DNA from 3 places in the Burkholderia sp. IDO3 genome. Region 2 is predicted to be linked to each of the others. Evidence: predicted binding sites of a transcription regulator. Region 2 holds the regulator's gene; each other region holds the start of a gene.
What was found. The regulator FNR, encoded in region 2, switches genes on or off when oxygen is low (the NO sensors DNR and NnrR bind a similar motif). The targets are predictions, from matches to a motif close to TTGATNNNNATCAA.

Region 1 (6,540 bases), 330 kb from region 2:
GATGGTGGCCGGCGGCGTCGAAAGCATGACGCGCGCGCCGTTCGTGATGGGCAAGGCTGCCAGCGCATTCGCGCGCCAGGCCGAGATCCACGACACGACGATCGGCTGGCGCTTCGTCAATCCGCTGATGAAAAAGCTGCATGGCGTCGATTCGATGCCGGAGACGGCCGAGAACGTCGCGGTCGACTACAACGTCAGCCGTGCCGACCAGGATCTGTTCGCGCTGCGCAGCCAGCAGAAGGCCGCACGTGCGCAGCAGGACGGCACGCTCGCCGAGGAAATCGTGTCGGTCACGATTCCGCAGAAGAAAGGCGACCCCGTCGTCTTTTCGCGTGACGAGCATCCGCGCGAAACGTCGCTGGAGACGCTCGCGAAGCTGAAGGGCGTCGTGCGCCCGGACGGCTCGGTGACGGCCGGCAACGCGTCGGGCGTCAACGACGGCGCGGCCGCGCTGCTGCTCGCGAACGAAGCCACCGCGAAGCGCTTCGGCCTGACGCCGCGCGCCCGCGTGCTCGGCATCGCGACGGCCGGCGTCGCGCCGCGCGTGATGGGCATCGGCCCGGCTCCCGCCACGCAGAAGCTGCTCGCGCGACTCGGGATGACGATCGACCAGTTCGACGTGATCGAGCTGAACGAAGCGTTCGCGTCGCAGGGTCTCGCGGTGCTGCGCATGCTCGGCGTCGCCGACGACGATCCTCGCGTGAACCCGAATGGCGGCGCGATCGCGCTCGGCCATCCGCTCGGCGCATCGGGCGCGCGTCTCGTGACGACCGCGATGTACCAGCTTCATCGCACCAACGGCCGTTTCGCGCTGTGCACGATGTGCATCGGCGTCGGCCAGGGCATCGCGATCGCGATCGAACGCGTCTGATCGCATCGCGCGGCGGCGGCAGGATCGGGTCCACGCCGCTGCGCCGCTTCATCGCAGTTTCGACGCCAACGAAGTGGCCGTCACGAGACCGTCGTGACGGCCACTTCGTCGTTCAGCCTTCCATTCGTTGCGCAAGGCGGGCGACGAGCGCGTCGATCTCGGTGTCCGCGAACACCTCGACGCCATGCTCGCGCAGCAACGCCGCCGTGACGCCGGCACCGGCATGCCGCCGGCCCGAGAAACTCCCGTCATGAATGTAGCGGCTTGCGCACGACGGACTGCCGTCCGCGAGGATCGCGAAGCGGCAGTCGTGCGCGCGCGCGAGCGCCAGCGCGGTTTGCGCGCCGTCGACGAACGCTGCCGTGACGTCCGTGCCATGCACGTCGACGATGCGCGCGGCACCCGACAGCACGCGTTGCCCGGATGCCCCGCCTGCGATCTCGGCGGGCGGGCGCGGCACGCTCAATCCGCCTGCCAGTTCCGGGCAGACCGGCACCAGACGCCCTTCGCGTTGCCACCGTTCGAGCGCTGCGTGAGCGGCGGTCTGGGCCGAGCCGTTGTAGCGGACCGGGTGACCGAGCACGCACATGCTGACGAGGATCTTCGGCGGGGCCGGCTGCTGCGGTGCGTGCTGCACGGTCGTTCTCCGTGTTGGCGGCGTGGGTCGAACGGAAATGCTACGCGCGGCTCGCGGTCGGCGCTTCCATATGGATGTCTTCCGGCTCGAGCGCATGCAGCACCGGGTCGGGCGACGCGCTGACGGTGAAGCCGAGCCGCAGGTAGAAGTCGATCGTGTGCCGCGACGGCGTCGCAGAGACGTACAGACGTTTCGCACCCATCGCGCGCGCCTGTGCGCGGGCCGCGCGGTAGAGCCGCGCACCGAGCCCGCAGCCGCGCCAGTCGCGGCTCACGTGCAGGAACTTCAACTGCAGCATGTCGCGTTGCGCGCCGAGCGGATCGGCGTCGACGATGACCGCCGCGACGATCCGCGTGCCGTCGAACATCCCGACGCACCAGCCGCCGCGATCGTGACAGTCGAGCAGGATCGGCGTGTAGTGTTCGGCTTCGCCGTCGGGCCAGCCTTGCACGTCGTAGAAGTCCGGGACCAGATGCAGTTCGCCGTCGCGCAGCGCGTACAGATGGTGAATGATCTCGCGCCGGTCGATGGTCCACACGAGCGGCAGTTCGTCGCGCGCGAGCAGGCGGGCCGACAGCGCGTCGCGTTCGGTAGCGGTGCGGCGCGTCATCCGGTTGCCCGGCCGGCGGTGCGTTGCGAGCGGCATGTCGTGTGCCGGTGTGGCCGATTCAGTTCGTGCCGGATCTTTTTCATCGAATTGATCGAATGTCGGTTGAATGGGGTGAAATGGGGCGAATCGTTTTGCCGCGCGTAGCGGCCGCCGGCATTGGTTTGCCGCCCGGCGTTCTCTCATAACGCATCGAGCCGCGGTGGAACAGCGCGGCATCGATTATCGCGAGATTATTTGATCCAGGTCATATTGATAAGCGAATCCGGTATTTTTTGCATTTCAAGGGTAAGGTTTTTGCCGGAATTGCCGACAGTAGGAACGAGACCGTCGTAAAGCGATAAACCGTTTTTCGGCTACTGAGCGTGATTTCTGCGCCGCGCGGATCCTGCCTTCCGATCCGCCTTTCGGAGCCCTGCTGCATGCGCAACAACCAGCCTGTCACCCAACAAGAATTCGAATTTCCCGACGACGTCACGTTGATGTCGACCACCGATGCCGACAGCTACATCACGTACGCGAACACCACGTTCGCCCATGTGAGCGGCTTCTCGAACGATGAGCTCGTCGGCCAGCCGCACAACGTCGTGCGGCACCCGGACATGCCGAAAGAGGCGTTCGCCGACATGTGGGCGACGCTGAAGAACGGCGAGCCGTGGACCGCGCTCGTGAAGAACCGCCGCAAGAACGGCGACCACTACTGGGTGCGCGCGAACGCGGTGCCCGTGATGCGCAACGGCGCACCGCACGGCTACATGTCGGTGCGCACCAAGGCGCCGCGCGACGAGATCGCGGCGGCCGACGCGCTGTACCGCGCGCTTCGCGACGGCAAGGCCGGGCAACGCACGTTCCACAAAGGACTGGTCGTCCGTACCGGGCTGCTGCGCATCGTGTCGCTGCCGCAGACGATGTCGGTGCGCGCGCGCGTTCATTCGGTGCTGTGCGTGCTGGCGCCGGCCGTCGTCGGCGCGGGCTGTGCATGCGGGCTGGCCGGTGCCGGGCTCGCGGCGTTTGCCGCCGCGACGGCCGGCGTGTCGGTCGCGGCCGGGCTGTGGCTCGACGCGCAGATCGTGCGTCCGTTGAAGCGGTTGCACGACCAGGCGCTGAACGTCGCGACCGGCGAAAGCCGGCGCGGCGTGCGGATGAACCGCGTCGACGAGATCGGCATGACGCTGCGCACGATCAACCAGCTCGGGTTGATGTTCCGCTGGCTCGTCGACGACGTCAGCGAACAGGTGCACAACGTGCAGCGCGCGAGCAACGAGATCGCACAGGGCAACAACGATTTGAGTGCGCGCACCGAGCAGGCCGCGTCCAGCGTGCAGCAGACGGCCGCATCGATGGCGGAGATGACGGCCACCGTATCGAGCAATGCGGAGACGGCGTTGCAGGCGAACCAGTTGTCGGTGTCCGCGAGCGAAGCGGCCGAGCGGGGCGGGCAGGCGGTGAGCGAAGTCGTCGCGACGATGAGCGACATCACCGACAGCTCGCGCAAGATCGCCGACATCATCGGCGTGATCGACGGGATCGCATTCCAGACCAACATCCTCGCGCTGAACGCGGCGGTCGAAGCCGCGCGCGCAGGCGAGCAGGGCCGCGGGTTCGCGGTGGTCGCGGGCGAAGTGCGGGCGCTCGCGCAGCGCAGCGCGAATGCGGCGAAGGAGATCAAGACGCTGATCGGCGCGAGCGTCGAGCGGGTCGAATCGGGCGCGCGGCGGGTCGACGACGCGGGCAGGACGATGGAAGACATCGTCGCGCAGGTGAAGCGCGTGTCGGACCTGATCGCGGAGATCAGCTCGTCGACCGCCGAGCAGAGCACGGGGGTTGCGCAGGTCGATCAGGCGGTCGTGCATCTGGACAACATCACGCAGCAGAACGCGGCGCTGGTCGAGCAAAGCGCGGCGGCGTCGGAGAGCCTGAAGCAGCAGGCGACGCGGCTCGTGGATGCGGTGAACGTGTTTCGGTAATCGCCGGGGCGCGTGCTTGCGTATCCCGTCGCGACGAGGCGGCGAAATCTCTTTCCGGTTCGATCGGATTCGAATGCATCAAGCCGGATTTATTCGCGAATCCGGTCGAATGAATTGCCCTGAATGTTCAGATGATTGGCGTGCAAATGCTTGATAAAACTGAGTATTTGATTCACGTATAAACAAAGTGTTCGGCTAAATCAAGATGATGAACGATTAATGCATATTTACCCGCGGTCGGCATAATGTTTTCGCCAGATTTGCCGAAAGCGCAGGAGTCTGATCGAACGCATGCGGGTCGCCCGCGATGCGTACGGTCTCGCATCCATCCACAGGCGGACGCAAGATCCGCAACACGGGACTCCATACCATGCGCAATAACCAGCCTGTCACGCAACGCGAATTCGATTTTCCGGACGACGCGACGCTGATGTCGACCACCGACGCGGACAGTTACATCAAGTACGCGAACGCCGCATTCATTCAGGTCAGCGGATTTTCCCCCGAGGAGATCGAAGGTCAGCCGCACAACGTCGTGCGGCACCCGGACATGCCGAAGGAGGCGTTCGCCGACATGTGGGCGACGCTGAAGAACGGCGAGCCGTGGACCGCGCTCGTGAAGAACCGCCGCAAGAACGGCGACCACTACTGGGTGCGTTCGAATACGGTGCCGGTCATGCGCAACGGGCAGCCGACCGGCTACATGTCGGTGCGCACCAAGGCGTCGCGCGACGAGATCGCGGCGGCCGACGCGCTGTACCGCGCGTTCCGCGAAGGCAAGGCCGGCAACCGCCGTTTCCACAAGGGCCTGATCGTCCGGGGCGGGCTGATGCGCGTCGCATCGCTGTTCCAGACGATGTCGGTGCGTGCGCGACTGCATTCGACGCTGTGCGTGCTGGCGCCGGCCGTCGTCGGCGCGGGCTGGGCATGCGGGTTGACCGGCGGCGGGCTTGCGGGATTTGCCGCCGCGACGGCCGGGGTGGCGATCGCGGCCGGGCTGTGGCTCGATGCGCAGATCGCGCGTCCGCTGATGCAGTTGCGCGACCAGGCGTTGCGTGTCGCGACCGGCGAAAGCCGTACCGGCGTCGCGATGAACCGCGTCGACGAGATCGGCATGACGCTGCGCACGATCAACCAGCTCGGGCTGATGTTCCGCTGGCTCGTCGACGACGTCAGCGAGCAGGTGCTCAACGTGCAGCGCGCGAGCAACGAGATCGCGCAGGGCAACAACGACCTGAGCGCACGCACCGAACAGGCGTCGACCAGCGTGCAGCAAACCGCGGCGTCGATGGCCGAGATGACGGCCACGGTGTCGAGCAATGCGGAGACGGCGTTGCAGGCGAACCAGTTGTCGGTGTCCGCGAGCGAAGCGGCCGAGCGCGGCGGGCAGGCGGTGAGCGAAGTCGTCACGACGATGAACGACATCACCGGCAGCTCGCGCAAGATCGCCGACATCATCGGCGTGATCGACGGGATCGCATTCCAGACCAACATCCTCGCGCTGAACGCGGCGGTCGAAGCGGCGCGTGCGGGCGATCAGGGGCGCGGTTTCGCGGTGGTCGCGGGTGAAGTGCGGGCGCTTGCGCAGCGCAGTGCGAATGCGGCGAAGGAGATCAAGACGCTGATCGGCGCGAGCGTCGAACGGGTCGAATCGGGCGCGCGGATCGTCGATGGCGCGGGCAAGACGATGGAGGACATCGTCACGCAGGTGAAGCGCGTGTCGGACCTGATCGCGGAAATCAGCTCGTCGACGGCCGAGCAGAGCACGGGCGTCGCGCAGGTCGATCAGGCGGTCGTGCATCTGGACAACATCACGCAGCAGAACGCGGCGCTGGTCGAGCAGAGCACGGCGGCGTCGGAGAGCCTGAAGCAGCAGGCGACGCGGTTGGTGGATGCGGTGAACGTGTTCAGATGAGCGTCGGGCGTGGGCATGCCGGCCGTGGTGGCCGGCATGCTTCGCTGTTGCATGGATGTGTTCGGCGGCGGCGGGCCGGGCGCGTGCGTCCTTCGCGCACGCCGTCAGAATTTGTGCCGGATGCCGACGATCAGGAGATTCTGTGTCCTCCCGGTCGACGGGATGGTGCCATAGATGGCTGCCGTCGCGCGAGGGCCGCTGACGCGCTGAAAGATGTCGTACAGGTAGATGTCGGTACGCTTCGACAGGAAGTAGTCGATGCTCGCGACGCCGGTGTTCCAGTGCGGGTTCGCCTGCAGGCCGCCATACGCGCCGCTCGTGTACACGTATGCTCCGGACAGGAACAGGGACGGCGTCAGCTTGTAGGATAACGACACGTCGTAATTGTCGAGGCGCAGGCTGGTGTGATCGACGTAGTCGTAGCGAATGTCGTCCACGAAAGCGCTGACCGTGAACTTGTCCGTCACCTTGTAGTTGGCGCCGCCGCCGACGTTGCGTTGTCGACGGACGCCCGCGGTGTTGTTCAGTGGGCTCGAGCGGAAC
Region 2 (6,540 bases):
GCGCACGACCGGTTCGAGATCGCGCTCGTATTCGGCGCGGTCGATCAGGTTGTATTCCGGCTGGATCACCTGGTATGCGGGCAGGCCGTCGCGCTGGCTGATGTCGGCGGCTTCGCGCAGGCGCGCGCCGCTGTAGTTCGATGCGCCGATGATGCGCACCTTGCCTGCTTCGATCAGCGTCTGGTATGCGGCGAGGGTTTCTTCGAGCGGGGCCGTGTCGGCGAGATCGCGGTGCGAGAAATACAGGTCGATGTAGTCGGTCTGCAGGCGGCGCAGCGAATCGTCGGCGGCCTTCAGGATGTTGTCCTTGGTCAGCCCCGCGCGCGCGGCGAGCATGCCGACCTTGGTCGCGATCACGACCTGTTCGCGCTTGCCGGAGCGCTTGAGCCACTTGCCGATGATCGTTTCCGATTCGCCGCCGCTGTTGCCGGGCGCCCAGGCCGAATAGACGTCGGCCGTGTCGATGAAGTTGATGCCGGTGTCGGCGAGCGCGTCGAGCAGCGCGAACGATGCGTTCTCGTCGACGGTCCAGCCGAAGACGTTGCCGCCGAAGGCGAGCGGTGAAACCTGGATGTCCGACGTGCCGAGGGTGCGTAGTGCCATGTTTCTCTCCGAAATCTGCGAGGTGACGGGATCGAACTACGGGATGGGACGAGATGACGGCGACGAGACGGCGGGGCGCGACGCGCTTGCGCCGTTGTCGCGGGACTCGGGACATTCTCGCCGATCGCTCGAAATCGTGCAGCCGGCCCGCCGCCGTGGAGGCGGAGGAATCGCGGCGGATAGCGGACGCGTCGTCCGTTGCGTGGTGATCCGGTCGGCTGCGTTCGATCTGGAACTGAATTTCGTCGCGGATGCGGGCGGGAGAAACGGAGGGAGGGTTGCTGCGTGCGGGCGGCAAGCCGCTGCCCGGGCTTCGATCGGCGAACGTGCTATCGCAACTGCACCGCCGCCAGGAACAGCACCATCCCGCCGATCGCGCCGTCCAGCACGCGCCACGCGACGGCCTTGCGGAACCACGGCGCGAGCAGTCGCGCACCGTATCCGAGCCCGAGGAACCACACGACGCTGACCGACATCGCGCCGACGGCGAACGCGAAGCGCGCGCCTTCCGGCTCGCGCGCGCCGGCCGTGCCGATCAGCAGGAAGGTGTCGAGATACACGTGCGGGTTGAGCCACGTGAACGCGAGCGTCATCAGCACGATCGCGGCCGCGCTTTGCGGCGGCGGCGCGACGGCGTCGCCGCGGACGTCGAGCGTTTCGTGCCCCGGCTTGAACGCGCGGCGCAGCGCGTTGATGCCGAACCACGCGAGATACGCGAGACCGACGTACAGCACCGCGTGGACGAAGGTCGGATAGCGTTCGACGAGCACCGACGCGCCGCCGACGCCCGTGCCGATCAGGATCATGTCCGACAGCGCGCACAGCAGCACGATCTTGCCGACATGCGAGCGCATGATGCCTTGCCGGAGCACGAACGCGTTCTGCGCGCCGATGGTGACGATGAGCGACGCGCACAGGGCCACGCCGTGAGAAAAAGCGATCCAGTTCATGATGGGGAATTGACAGCAGTAGACGGGGGAATCGGTTGGCGCTAGTCTGCGGTCAGCCCCGGAATAAGAGAAGCTAATTTACCTAATGTCGATTAAGGAAATCTAATGCTGGACTACGCGTTGCTCGACGCCCTCGCGGCGGTGATCCGGCACGGCTCGTTCGAACGGGCGGCCAGGGAGCTGAACGTCACGCCGTCGGCGGTGTCGCAGCGGGTGAAACTGCTGGAGGAGCGTGTCGGCAGCGTGCTGGTCAAGCGCGGGCAGCCGTGCGTCGCGACGACCTCGGGCGCGCTGCTGTGCCGGCATACGGAGCGCGTGCAGTTGCTCGAGGCCGAACTGGGCGGCCGGATGCCCGCATTGCCGGGCCAGATCGCGAGCGCATGGCCGACGCTGCGCGTGGCCGTGAACGACGACAGCGTCGCGACGTGGTTCATCGACGCGGTCGGGCCGTTCTGCACGGAGCGCGAGACGTTGCTCGACCTCGTGATCGACGATCAGGACTACACGGCCGCGCGCATCCGCGACGGCAGCGTGCAGGGCGCGGTGACCGCGCAGGCCGAGCCGATCCAGGGGTGCAGGTCGACGCGGCTCGGGCGCATCCGCTATCGCGCGGTGTGCTCGCCGGCGTTTCACGACCGTTATTTCGGCGCGGGCATCACGCGCGATGCGCTGCGCCGCGCGCCGTGCGTGATGTTCAATCCGAAGGACGGGCTGCAGGCGCGTTTCATCCGGCGCGTGACGCGTGCGGAGCTCGATCCGCCGCAACACTGGATACCGCACGTCGCCGGGTATCTACGCGCATGCGAAACGGGGCTGGGATGGGGAATGTGTCCGGACCGGATGGTCGATCGCCAGCTGGCAGCGGGCGAACTGGTCGACATGTCGCGCGGGCGGACGGTCGACATCGAGCTTTACTGGCAGAGCTGGCGCCTGTCGATCGGCTGGCTCGACGATTTCAGCGCGGCGCTGAAGGCGCGCGCCGCGCTGTTTCTCGACTGATCGGACGGGGAAGGCATGCGGCGCGTATCGCACGCGCCGGGCCGGGTCAGACGTGATGCAGGCCGTCGAAGTCGACGATCTGCACGAGGCGGCCCTGCATTTCGATCAGGCCGCGCTTCTGGAATTTCGACAGCGTGCGGCTGACCGTTTCGAGCGTCATGCCGAGGTAGCTGCCGATGTCTTCGCGTGTCATCCGCAGGTTGAATTCCGACGGCGAGTAGCCGCGCTTCAGGTAGCGCTGCGACACGTCGAGCAGGAACGCGGCGACGCGCTCTTCCGCATTCAGCGAACCGAGCAGCATCGTCTGCGACGTTTCGCGCACGATCTGCTCGCTCATCAGCTTGTGCATGCGTAGTTGCATCGTGCCGGCTTCCGAGCACAGCGACTTGAGCGCGCTGTACGGAATCACGCAGACCGAGCTGTCTTCCAGCGCGACCGCGGTGCGCGGGTGCGTGTCGTCGCAGATGCCGTCGAGGCCGAGCGCTTCGCCCGCGAGGTGCAGGCCGGTGACCTGTTCGCGGCCATCATGGCGCGTGGCGACGGTTTTCAGCGAACCCGAACGTACGGCATACAGGTTGTCGAACGCATCGCCTTCGCGGAACAACGCTTCGCCGCGCTTGACCGGGCGAGCCGCGCAGATGACCGATTCGAGGCGGCTGAGCGCTTCGGGGGCGAGGCCCTGCGGCATGCACAGATGACGCATTGCGCACGACGAGCAATGAGGGGCCTGGCGGGGAGCCCAGTTGCCTGCATGGGAAGGGGCGGCGGGGCGTGTGGCGACGGGCGTCAGCATGATCGTTTACTCCGGCGTTGAATCGACAGAATCATTGTCCCACCGCAAATTGGTGCGGTCGGGTGACAAAACGTCGCGACCGCGCGCGCATGCCGGCCGTTGCGTGAGCACGGTGCGCGCGCGAACATGTTCAGCCCTCCTGCTCATCCGTGTGCGAGGCGGCCGGGATCAGCAGCACGGGCAACGTCGCGTGGCGCACGCACTGTTCCGCGATGCTGCCGAGCACGAGGCGGCGGAACCCGCGCCGGCCGTGCGTGCCGAGCACCAGCAGATCGGCGCCGAATGCCTTCGCGCCATCGAGGATCAGCGTCGAGACGTCGTTGAGCGACGACGCTTCGCTCATCAGCGTCTCGCCCTTCACGCCCGCCGCCTGCATCAGCTTCGTGAAATCCGCCGCGAGCGCGTTGCCTTGCGCGACGAGCTGGTCGCGCAGCACGGACGGATCGTAGCCCGGCACGTTGTAGTAGATCGCGGCGTTCTCGACGACGTAGAACGGCTGCAGTTCCGCGCCGTGTTCCTTCGCGAGTGCGAGTGCGGCATCGAATGCGTGGCGGGACGTGTCGCTGCCGTCGATGGCAACCAGAATGCGCTTGTACATAGTGTCTCCGAGTGGCGGGTTGAACGGAAGTCGGCCGAACGGCCGGGCAGACCGTGCGTTGCTGCGAGGCAGAGTAAACCAACGGCAGGGACTTTGCATCGACATGCCGGTCGTCTCGATCGGCACGCGCGATCGCGGCGCTTGTGTCGTTGCAGCGGCGCATGCCGATCGCGAGCCATGCGCGCGCCGCATGTTGCGCTGCGTGACGGGTGCGGCGGCGTGCGACGTCGCGCCGGCCGGCCGTCCGGGCGGCGCGTTGCGGCAGTCTGCGGCGAGATGACGGCGGACGAACACCGTGCGGATACCGCATCGTGACGGCAGCGGCCGCACAGGCGTCGCGCGATGGTCCGGGGTGCGGCACCGTCCGCCGATGCACGACAACGTCCGCTTTGGCGAAGCCGAATCGCGCGCGTGCCTCCATTGGATCGCAACCGAACTGCGAATAACCTGATTTCGATCAACATCGATGCATTCACATCGATCGAAAGCGCGCGGCGCACCCGCGCGTCGCCGCGAACCGGCGCCGGTATCGACACCGATACGGAAGATCGTCCGCGTGCGCGCCGAACACAAGCCGGGCCCGCGCGAACCATCGGCCCGCGCGCCGCTCCGGCAAACGAACGATCGATTCAAACGCCGCGCGCTACCTCGGCACCGCGGCGATCTCGATGACGCGTTCGGGCCGGCGTCCGTGCCCGGGCCAGTACGCGCTGCCGTACATCCGGTGAACCGGGCCGAACAGTTCGTCGCCTGCGTGCGGCGGTGCATCGAAACCTTTCTCGATCACCGTGTAGCCGGCCCGCAGCGCGAACGCCGGGTGATTGCCGCCGGGGCGGCTGTCGAAGCCCGCGAAGCCGTCGCCGGCTTCGGGCATTGCGTTGACGAGCGATGCGTTGCTGCGCGTGATTTGATCGGGCGAGATCGCGCCGCCAGCAAGACGCGACGCTTCGCGATTCTTGCCGTCGGTGTCGACGGTGCTGTCGTGCGTGTCGTCGTTGTCGAGTTCGATGCTGCGCGGATGCGCGGTGTGCGCTTGAGCTGACGATTCCATCGCGGCTCTCCTGGCGGCGAAGCGCTCCGGATCGAAGCAAGTCCCGTTCCGGGCACGACGGGAAAAGGCGCGCGGGCGATCGCCGCGGTCGCGCGGCGCGCATTGATTTGTCGTGATTTATTTCAGCTAGAACACGCGTTTTCTACAGAGTATGATTCTTTTCCTGCGAAGCGGCGAGAGGGGAAGCGATCTCGCCGTCTCTGCCCGCGCCGGGGGCCGCAGCACCCTTAAAGACGGGTAGTGAACAACAAAGCAAGGGACTAGAGGTGGCGGATTCATGCAAGCGACTACTGCCTTCACGCACCGCGGTTATCTGTTGAATTGCGCGCCCGCGCGCGCCAGTGACGGGTCGTTCAAGCCCTATGTCGTGATCTCCCGATCGAGCGACGGGGAACTCGTTGCCAATCGTTTTTTTCCGATCGAACTCCAGTTCAACGACGAAGGCGCTGCGATCGCGCACGCGCGCGACTGGGCCGTGCGCTGGATCGACGCGAGCAGCATCGCGATCTGACGCCGTCGCGCACCGGCCGCATTGGCCATCCGGCCGATCCACCGCGGGCCGCTGCCGGACGAAAAACGCGGTAATCTTGCGGAACCCGTCACTTTATTAGCGGCCGTGCGACTGCGCGCGGCTGCCTGCATTGGCATATGTCGACATCACCCGCCCGTCAGTGGGGCCTCGAAGAAATCGTCGCCGGTTTGCGCGAGTCGCGCGAGGAACTCCATCGCACGCGTCATCCGCGCGGCATTCGCGAACTGCCGTCGCGCGACGCGATCTGCAAGATTGTCACCGGCCTGCGCGCGTCGATGTTTCCGACGCATTACGGTGCGCCCGATCTTACCGACGAAAGCGTCGACTATTACGTCGGCCATACGCTCGAAAGCACGCTGCGCGTGTTGTCCGAGCAGATTCGCCGCGCGCTGCCGTTCCTGCCCGAGCATGTGGACACGCCGTTCGCGGCACTCGACGAGCGCGCATTCGAGATCGCGCGCGAGTTCGGGCGGCAGTTGCCGTCGGTCCGCGCACTGCTGGTCAGCGACATCCAGGCCGCGTACGCCGGCGATCCGGCCGCGCAGCACATCACCGAAATCCTGCTGTGCTACCCCGGCGTGCTGGCGATGATGCACCATCGGCTCGCGCATGCGTTGCACCGGCTCGGCGTGCCGCTGCTCGCCCGGTTCATCAATGAAATCGCGCACTCGGCTACCGGCATCGACATTCACCCGGGCGCGCAGATCGGCCCGAGCTTCTTCATCGACCACGGCACCGGCGTCGTGATCGGCGAAACCGCGATCATCGGCGAGCGCGTGCGCGTGTACCAGGCCGTCACGCTCGGCGCGAAGAGCTTCCCGGCCGACGGCGAAGGCACGCTGGTCAAGGGCAACGCGCGGCATCCGATCGTCGAGGACGACGTCGTGATCTACGCGGGCGCGACCATTCTCGGCCGCGTGACGATCGGGCGCGGCTCGGTGATCGGCGGCAACGTGTGGCTCACGCACAGCGTGCCGCCTGGCACGAGTGTCGCGCAGGGCAAGGTTCGGGAAG
Region 3 (6,540 bases), on a different replicon from region 2:
TTCGTGGCCTTCTCGCGAGCGCTCCCCGACACCGGCGAACACCGATATTCCGTTGTAGCGCTCGACCATCGCGTGAATCAGCTCCATGACGAGCACGGTCTTGCCCACGCCGGCGCCGCCGAACATCGCCGCTTTGCCGCCCCGGGCGAGCGGGGCGAGGAGATCGACGACCTTGATGCCCGTCGCGAAGATGCCGGTTGCGCTGTCCTGTGAGGACAACGCCGGCGGCGGTTGATGGATGGGGCGGCGCTGGACGTCGGCCGGCAGCGGTTCGCCCCGGTCGCCCGGCGCGCCCATCACGTCGATCAGGCGTCCGAGTACGGCGTTGCCGACCGGAACCGAGATCGGCCGACAGGACGCCTGCGCCGATGCGCCTCTCGGCAATCCGCTGGTCGACTGCATCGCCAGTGCGCGGACGGTCTGCTCATCGAGGTGGGCTTGTACTTCCGCAACGATCGCACTGCCGCCGTCGACTTCGATCGAGATCGCGGTGTCCACCGGCGGCAACGAGCCCGCCGCGAACGCGAGATCGACGACTGCGCCGCGCACCGCGACGACGCGTCCGGGAAGCTGCGGGCTGGAGACACTGCCGATCGATGCGGTGTTCATCGGTTGTTGTCGGTGTTGGAGGGCGCCCGTGCACGGGTCGGTGCAGTCCGGAGCCGGGTCGCGGGAAAAGGCCACGGCCAATTTTTACTGCGGCGCATCCTGTCGACGATTGATCGTGATCAAGGAGCGTGTCGGCGGGCCGGCCGGGAGGCGGGGATGTGGACGGTCACGCCGGCATGCCGGCGTGACTCGGCAATCGGCGCGCGATTGACGCAGGACAACCGCATTCGGCAGGCCGGCGATACAGTCGATTCGGACGCTTGCGCAACGCGGGCGGCACGGGTCGTCACGACATGGCCGGAATGACGTCGGGCGCGATCGTGCTGCCGGACTGCAGGCGGACCTCATGGCTCTGCGAGGCATTGGCGATGAAACAACGGGTGTTGGCTGCGAGCGCCCTGCTCGTGCTGGGGGCATGTGCCGGAGTCGGGCAGGGCGCGACATTCAGGTCGACTGAAACGCGCTTGCTCGCGGCACGGCAGGCTGCGGCGCTGCAGTGTTCGACGCCATCCGGATGCGACCGTGCGTGGAAGCTCGCACGCCGCTACGTCGAAGCGCATTCGTCGACCCGCATCACGCGCTTCGGTGCAGACCGGATCGAAACAGCACAACCGTATCTCGCCGGGGAAGTCTATCTGTGGGCGTCTCGCGTGGCGTCGGGCGACGGCGGCGCGGTGATCCGGCTCAAGGCCATGTGCAAGGGCATGTATGACAGCGATGGCGGCCCGGGCTGGCAATACGATGCGTGCGCGATGAAAATCATCGAGATCGAACAAGGCTTCCAGTCGTATGGGAAGCCGCCGCATGCACCGGAAACGCCGACGCAACCGGTTGAGCCTCGATAACCCGGCGCTCTCGTCTCGCCCCAGGGCCGGTTTCATTGCGTTTTCAAACCATTGACTTCCGTCAACGCCGGTTTCCCGCGCGCGCCGATGATGAAAACATATCCGGACGCCGCCGGCGCGTCGGATCATCCAGCGAGGTCGGTATGTACACGAACATCATGGTCGCCGTGGACGGTAGTCCTTCATCGAACCGGGCGCTCGACGAAGGCTTGAAGATGGCCGGATCGTGCGGCGCGCGCCTGTTCGCCGTTTTCGTCGTCGACAAGTCGTTGCTGATCACGTATGCCGGGCGACTGGACCCGGACGCGCTGCTCGACGAAGTCCGGCGGGACGGCGCGGCGGTTCTGCGAAACGCGGAACGAACCATCTCGCATGCGGCAGTCAACGGCGAGACGGAAATCGTCGAAACCGAACTCGGTCAGGATATCGCCGAGCGGCTGCAGCGCTATGTCGCGGATCGTTCGATCGATCTGGCCGTGATCGGAACGCACGGACGACGCGGTGTGCGGCGGCTGCTCCTCGGCAGTGTCGCCGAACGCTTCCTGCGCGGATCGAGTTGTCCGGTACTGCTCGTGCGCAGTCACGATGCCGCGCCTGCCGCCGTGGCGGCGGCCTAGCGTCGCGCCGCAGGGTGACCGTCATGCAGATATCCTTTCCCGTCGAACATCCGACGTACTGCGGCCTGGACCTGGCGCTGGCCTTTCCGGCGCTCGTCGAAGGCCGCCGCGTGCGATGCGCGATCACCGCGGAGGCGCTGGAAGACCACTTCCGTGCGGCATCGCCCCGCGAGCAGGATCTCGTCGACGCCTTTGCACGACATCGTCCCGCCATCGAGCGGGCGGCACGCTGCCTGCTCGAGGAAGTCGGCGGGCGGCCGATCCTGCTTCATAGCGGTTATTTCCGGTTCTGTACGTAATCGGCTGTCGCCTTTGACCCGCATCAAGCACGTACTGGTGCGGGCAGGTACGCTGGACTTCGAAAGATCATTCGTCCCTTGCGCGGCATGCGGTGCCGCGCCATCCGATCTCCATTGCGGCCCATGCTGTCGGGACGAAAGCGGCGGCCGCATGTCATCTGTATGAGGAGTGCGAATCATGAGCAACATGACGCGTTACGACCCGTTTTCGATCGAACCCGTGTCCGACCTGTTTCAGGGGTTGTTCAGGCCGCTGCGCGGCATGGCGCTGGCCGACCAGCCGGATCTCGAGTCGATGAAGATCGACGTGACGGAAAGTGACGACGCCTACAAGGTCAATGCGGAACTGCCCGGCGTTGCGAAGGAGGACATCGACATCGAAGTCAAGGGCTCGACCGTATCGATCAACGCAAAGGTCGAGCGCAACCGCGAACAGAAGGACGGCGAGCGGGTGATTCGGCGCGAACGCTACAGCGGTGCGATCAGCCGGTCGTTTTCCCTTTCCGCCGAAATCGACGACGCGAACGCGACGGCGACCTATCTGGATGGCGTGCTGTCGCTGACATTGCCGAAGAAGGCGCCGGTCGGGCAGAAGAAGCTGGCGATCAGTTGAGCGGATGACGGGCAACGGGCGATGCAGGCACGCATCGCCCGTCGGGAGGAGCCGGCGCGCGGAGCGATCCGCGCGCCGTTTTCATGGATGCCGACGCGGGTTCGCTCACGCGTGCGGCGCCGTCGTGCCGGCCCGATAGCCGACCGTCTGGGCGAGGATCGGCAACTCGTCCTCGTTCAGTCGTAGCGCGTCGGCGAGCGCACGGTGATTGATCCAGCCGCGCACGACGGTGCCGAGGCCGGCCGCCGCGCAGTACAGCGACACGTTCTGCGCGATGGCGCCGGCCGCGATGGCAGAGAACACGTCGCGCTGTTGCTGCGGCATGTCGAGTATCGCGGCCGTCCGGACGACGTAGACGAGATCCAGCGGGGCGCGTCCGACGAAGTCCTGATAGCCGGTCAGGTTGCGCGCATCGACCGCATGCTTGAGCACGAGCCGATGCGCGGCTGCGTCGTATCGGTAGACCCCGTACGGCAGCGCGACGTAGAGGTCGATTTCATTGAATGCGTGCGCGGACGGCGCGGTGCGACCGCCGCTCGCCGGCCGGTTGATGCCGTCCGCCGCCCACAGCATCGTACCGAGCGTCGCGGGCGGGAGCGGCGTGGCAGCGAATTCGCGGGAGCTCGTTCGGCTCGCGAGCGCGGCCATCAGCGACACGTCGCTGTCGAGCATCGGGCGCGGCAAGTCGACGATCGCCGGCGACTCGCCCTGGGGCGACGCGGGCTGCGCCGCGGGTGCCGGCGAATAGGCCAGCAATTGCTGTTCGGTCATGCGAGTCTCCTTGAAGCGTGGTTGCGCGTGCCTGGAACGTCGCGCATCGGCGATCTCACGATAGGACGGTCGCGCCGCATCGGGTTGACCTTCGTCAAGCGACGCATCGACTGGCGGTGCGGGACGGCGCGAGGCATCCGTTGACCTGTATCAGCGGGCCGGGGCCGCGCGTGTGCCAATCTGGCTGCGTGCGGCGGACAGGCACGCCGCGGCTCACAGGAGAGCAGACGATGAAAACCGACAAGCAGTTGAAGCAGGACGTTCAGGAAGAACTGGAATCCGACCCGTCGATCGATGCGACGCGTATCGGCGTCGAGGTGGCCGACCGGATCGTGACGCTGTCGGGTCACCCGCCGAGCTATGCGGAGAAGCTGGCGATCGAGCGCGCGGCGAACCGCGTGTCCGGCGTCAAGGCACTCGTCGTCGACATGACCGTGCATCTGCCGGACGACGACGTGCGTACCGACGAGGACATCGCGAAAGCCGTGCGTTCGGTGCTGCACTGGACGGTCGGCCTGCACGATGACGCGGTCAAGGTGCAGGTCGAACGCGGCTGGATCACGCTGTCCGGCAAGGTCGACTGGGCGTACCAGAGCCACCTCGCCGTGCGCGCGATCTCGCAGATGCGCAGCGTGACGGGCGTGACCGACCACATCGCGGTACAGGGGGCGGTCGGTGCGGACGACATCGGCGGCAACATCAAGCGCGCGATCATGCGTCACGCGGAGCGCGAGGCGAAGCACATCGCGATCGACGTGCACGACGGCACGGTGCGGCTGTCCGGCAAGGTCGGCTCGTTTTCGGAGCGCAAGGCCGTGCGCGGCGCCGCGTGGTCCGCGCGAGGCGTGCGTGCCGTCGTCGACGACCTGGTGGTCGAGTGAATCCCGCAGGCGGCCGGCGCAGGCGTGGCCCGCGGAGATCCAGGAGGGCGGTCGAATGACACTTTCAGGCGAACTTCACGAAGCGGACTGGTCGGTCGCGATCGAGACGATCGCGGCCGAATCGGGCGGCTTCCGCTGCCGGATCCACATCACGCTCGCGTCGCCGGATGGCGTGTGCGAGCGCACATTCGAGCACAGCCGGACCCATGCGACCGAGCGCGACGCCGCCGTCGACGGGCTGCGGGCCGGCATGACATGGATCGAGATGCGGAAGTCGAACACCTTTACCGACTGAACCGTCGCGCGCTGCGGCGAGCGCCGCAGCGACGCGTGCTCCGCTCTTCTATCTCGGTTTGTGCGACACGCGCCGGCGCGGGGCACGCTTTCTTTTGCAGGCACGCGTATGGCGACCCGGATGTCGGCCCGGCCGCCGAACGTGATGGGCCACGGCATCGGTCACGGTCGGAAAGAAACTGCCGGGCCCGAACACGTCGAACAGGCCGTATGCGCGCAGGCGATCCTTCACCGGCCCCTTCATTTCCGCGAAATTCACCGCGATGCCGCGCGCCCGGAGTTCCGCGTGCAGCGCCACGAGCCGGTCCGCCGCGCTGACGTCGATGTCGGTGACGGGTTCGGCCGCGACGACGATGCGCGTGACCGGGCCCGCCGATCGCGCGATCGCCGCGCGCAGATGCTCGCAGAAGATCTCGACGTTCGCGTAGAAGAGCGGGGCATCCCAGCGGAACAGCACGAGTCCGGGCGTTTGCGCTGCGTCCGGATGCCGTGCGATGTCGTGATAGCCGCGCACGCCCGTCAGCCGGCCCAGCACCGCGTCGTACGGATGCCAGGCCCGCCAGACGAACGACAGCAGCGACAGCGCGCTGGCGAGCAGGATGCCGGGTACGACGCCCATGCCGATCACGCCGGCGAAACACAGCACCGAGATCAGGCATTCTCCGCGGCGCATCCGGTACAACCGCACGACACTGCGGACGTCGGCGATGCCGAACGCCGCATAGATCACGACAGCGGCCAGTGCCGTGCGCGGGACGAACGTCAGCAACGCCGGCGCGGCCATGAGCAGCATCGCGATGCACGCGGCCGCGACGAGATTCGTGACCTGGCTTTGCGCGCCGGCCGCGATCGCGACCGGCGTGCGGGACGCGCTGCTGCTGACCGCGCAGCCCTGTGTCACGCCGGCGAGCAGGTTGGCCGCGCCCAGCGCGATCAGCTCCTGGTTGCGGTTCGGCGTATCGCCCGCACGCGCGGAAAGCGCGCGCGACAGCATGCTGATGTCGGCGAACGACACCAGCGCCACGGCGATCGCGCCGGACGCGAGTGCGCTCGCGTCGGCCAGCGAAACGACCGGCAGGCGCGGGACGGGCATGCCGGCCGGCAACGCGCCGACCGTCGCGATCCCGTGCCAGGGTGCCAGGCGGGCGACGAGCGTTGCCGCCAGCACGGCGATCAATACGCCGGGCCAGCGCGGTGCCGCGCGTTTGATCAGGCAGATCGCCGCAAGGACGGCGATGCCGAGCACGCCGGCAGCCGTGGAAAAACGGCCGCCGACGAGCGCCTGCGCGATGTGCGGCACGCTGGAAAGCACGTTGCTCCCCGACACCTGCATGCCGAGCAGTTCGGGCAGCCGCCCGAGCGCGAGCGCGATGGCGATGCCGTTCAGGTAACCGTACTGGATCGGGCGCGACAGCAGATCGGTGACGAATCCGAGGCCGAGCGCGCCGAGCAGGATGCAGATCGCGCCGGCAGACAGCGCCAACGCGCCGGAAAGCGCGATCGCGTGCTGCGGATCATGGCCGGCGAGCGGGACGACGGCGCCCGCGATCAGCGCCGCCAGCGCGGAATCCGGGCCGAGGACGAGGACCCGGCTCGGCCCGAGCAGCGCAT

Region 1: the regulator FNR is predicted to act here: its motif matches at 2,353-2,366, upstream of DCN14_RS13240 (PAS domain-containing methyl-accepting chemotaxis protein).
Region 3: the regulator FNR is predicted to act here: its motif matches at 1,506-1,519, upstream of DCN14_RS32790 (universal stress protein).

What each region holds. Positions count from the first base shown of each region.
Region 1 covers NZ_CP028962.1:2,893,902-2,900,441, reverse strand. Annotated here, with positions in the region: gene pcaF (3-oxoadipyl-CoA thiolase) at 1-871, shown strand, start outside; gene DCN14_RS13250 (DUF523 domain-containing protein) at 984-1,508, opposite strand; gene DCN14_RS13245 (GNAT family N-acetyltransferase) at 1,549-2,118, opposite strand; gene DCN14_RS13240 (PAS domain-containing methyl-accepting chemotaxis protein) at 2,538-4,082, shown strand; gene DCN14_RS13235 (PAS domain-containing methyl-accepting chemotaxis protein) at 4,453-5,997, shown strand; gene DCN14_RS13230 (porin) at 6,102-6,540, opposite strand, start outside.
Region 2 covers NZ_CP028962.1:85,834-92,373, forward strand. Annotated here, with positions in the region: gene DCN14_RS00395 (aldo/keto reductase) at 1-603, opposite strand, end outside; gene DCN14_RS00400 (LysE/ArgO family amino acid transporter) at 933-1,553, opposite strand; gene DCN14_RS00405 (LysR family transcriptional regulator ArgP) at 1,659-2,552, shown strand; gene fnr (fumarate/nitrate reduction transcriptional regulator Fnr) at 2,599-3,345, opposite strand; gene DCN14_RS00415 (universal stress protein) at 3,476-3,943, opposite strand; gene DCN14_RS00420 (DUF3005 domain-containing protein) at 4,587-4,994, opposite strand; gene DCN14_RS00425 (hypothetical protein) at 5,272-5,505, shown strand; gene epsC (serine O-acetyltransferase EpsC) at 5,643-6,540, shown strand, end outside.
Region 3 covers NZ_CP028964.1:247,899-254,438, forward strand. Annotated here, with positions in the region: gene atpD (F0F1 ATP synthase subunit beta) at 1-609, opposite strand, end outside; gene DCN14_RS32785 (hypothetical protein) at 912-1,454, shown strand; gene DCN14_RS32790 (universal stress protein) at 1,598-2,071, shown strand; gene DCN14_RS32795 (DUF1488 domain-containing protein) at 2,095-2,370, shown strand; gene DCN14_RS32800 (Hsp20/alpha crystallin family protein) at 2,549-2,983, shown strand; gene DCN14_RS32805 (nitroreductase family protein) at 3,089-3,754, opposite strand; gene DCN14_RS32810 (BON domain-containing protein) at 3,985-4,635, shown strand; gene DCN14_RS32815 (hypothetical protein) at 4,691-4,930, shown strand; gene DCN14_RS32820 (SulP family inorganic anion transporter) at 4,979-6,540, opposite strand, start outside.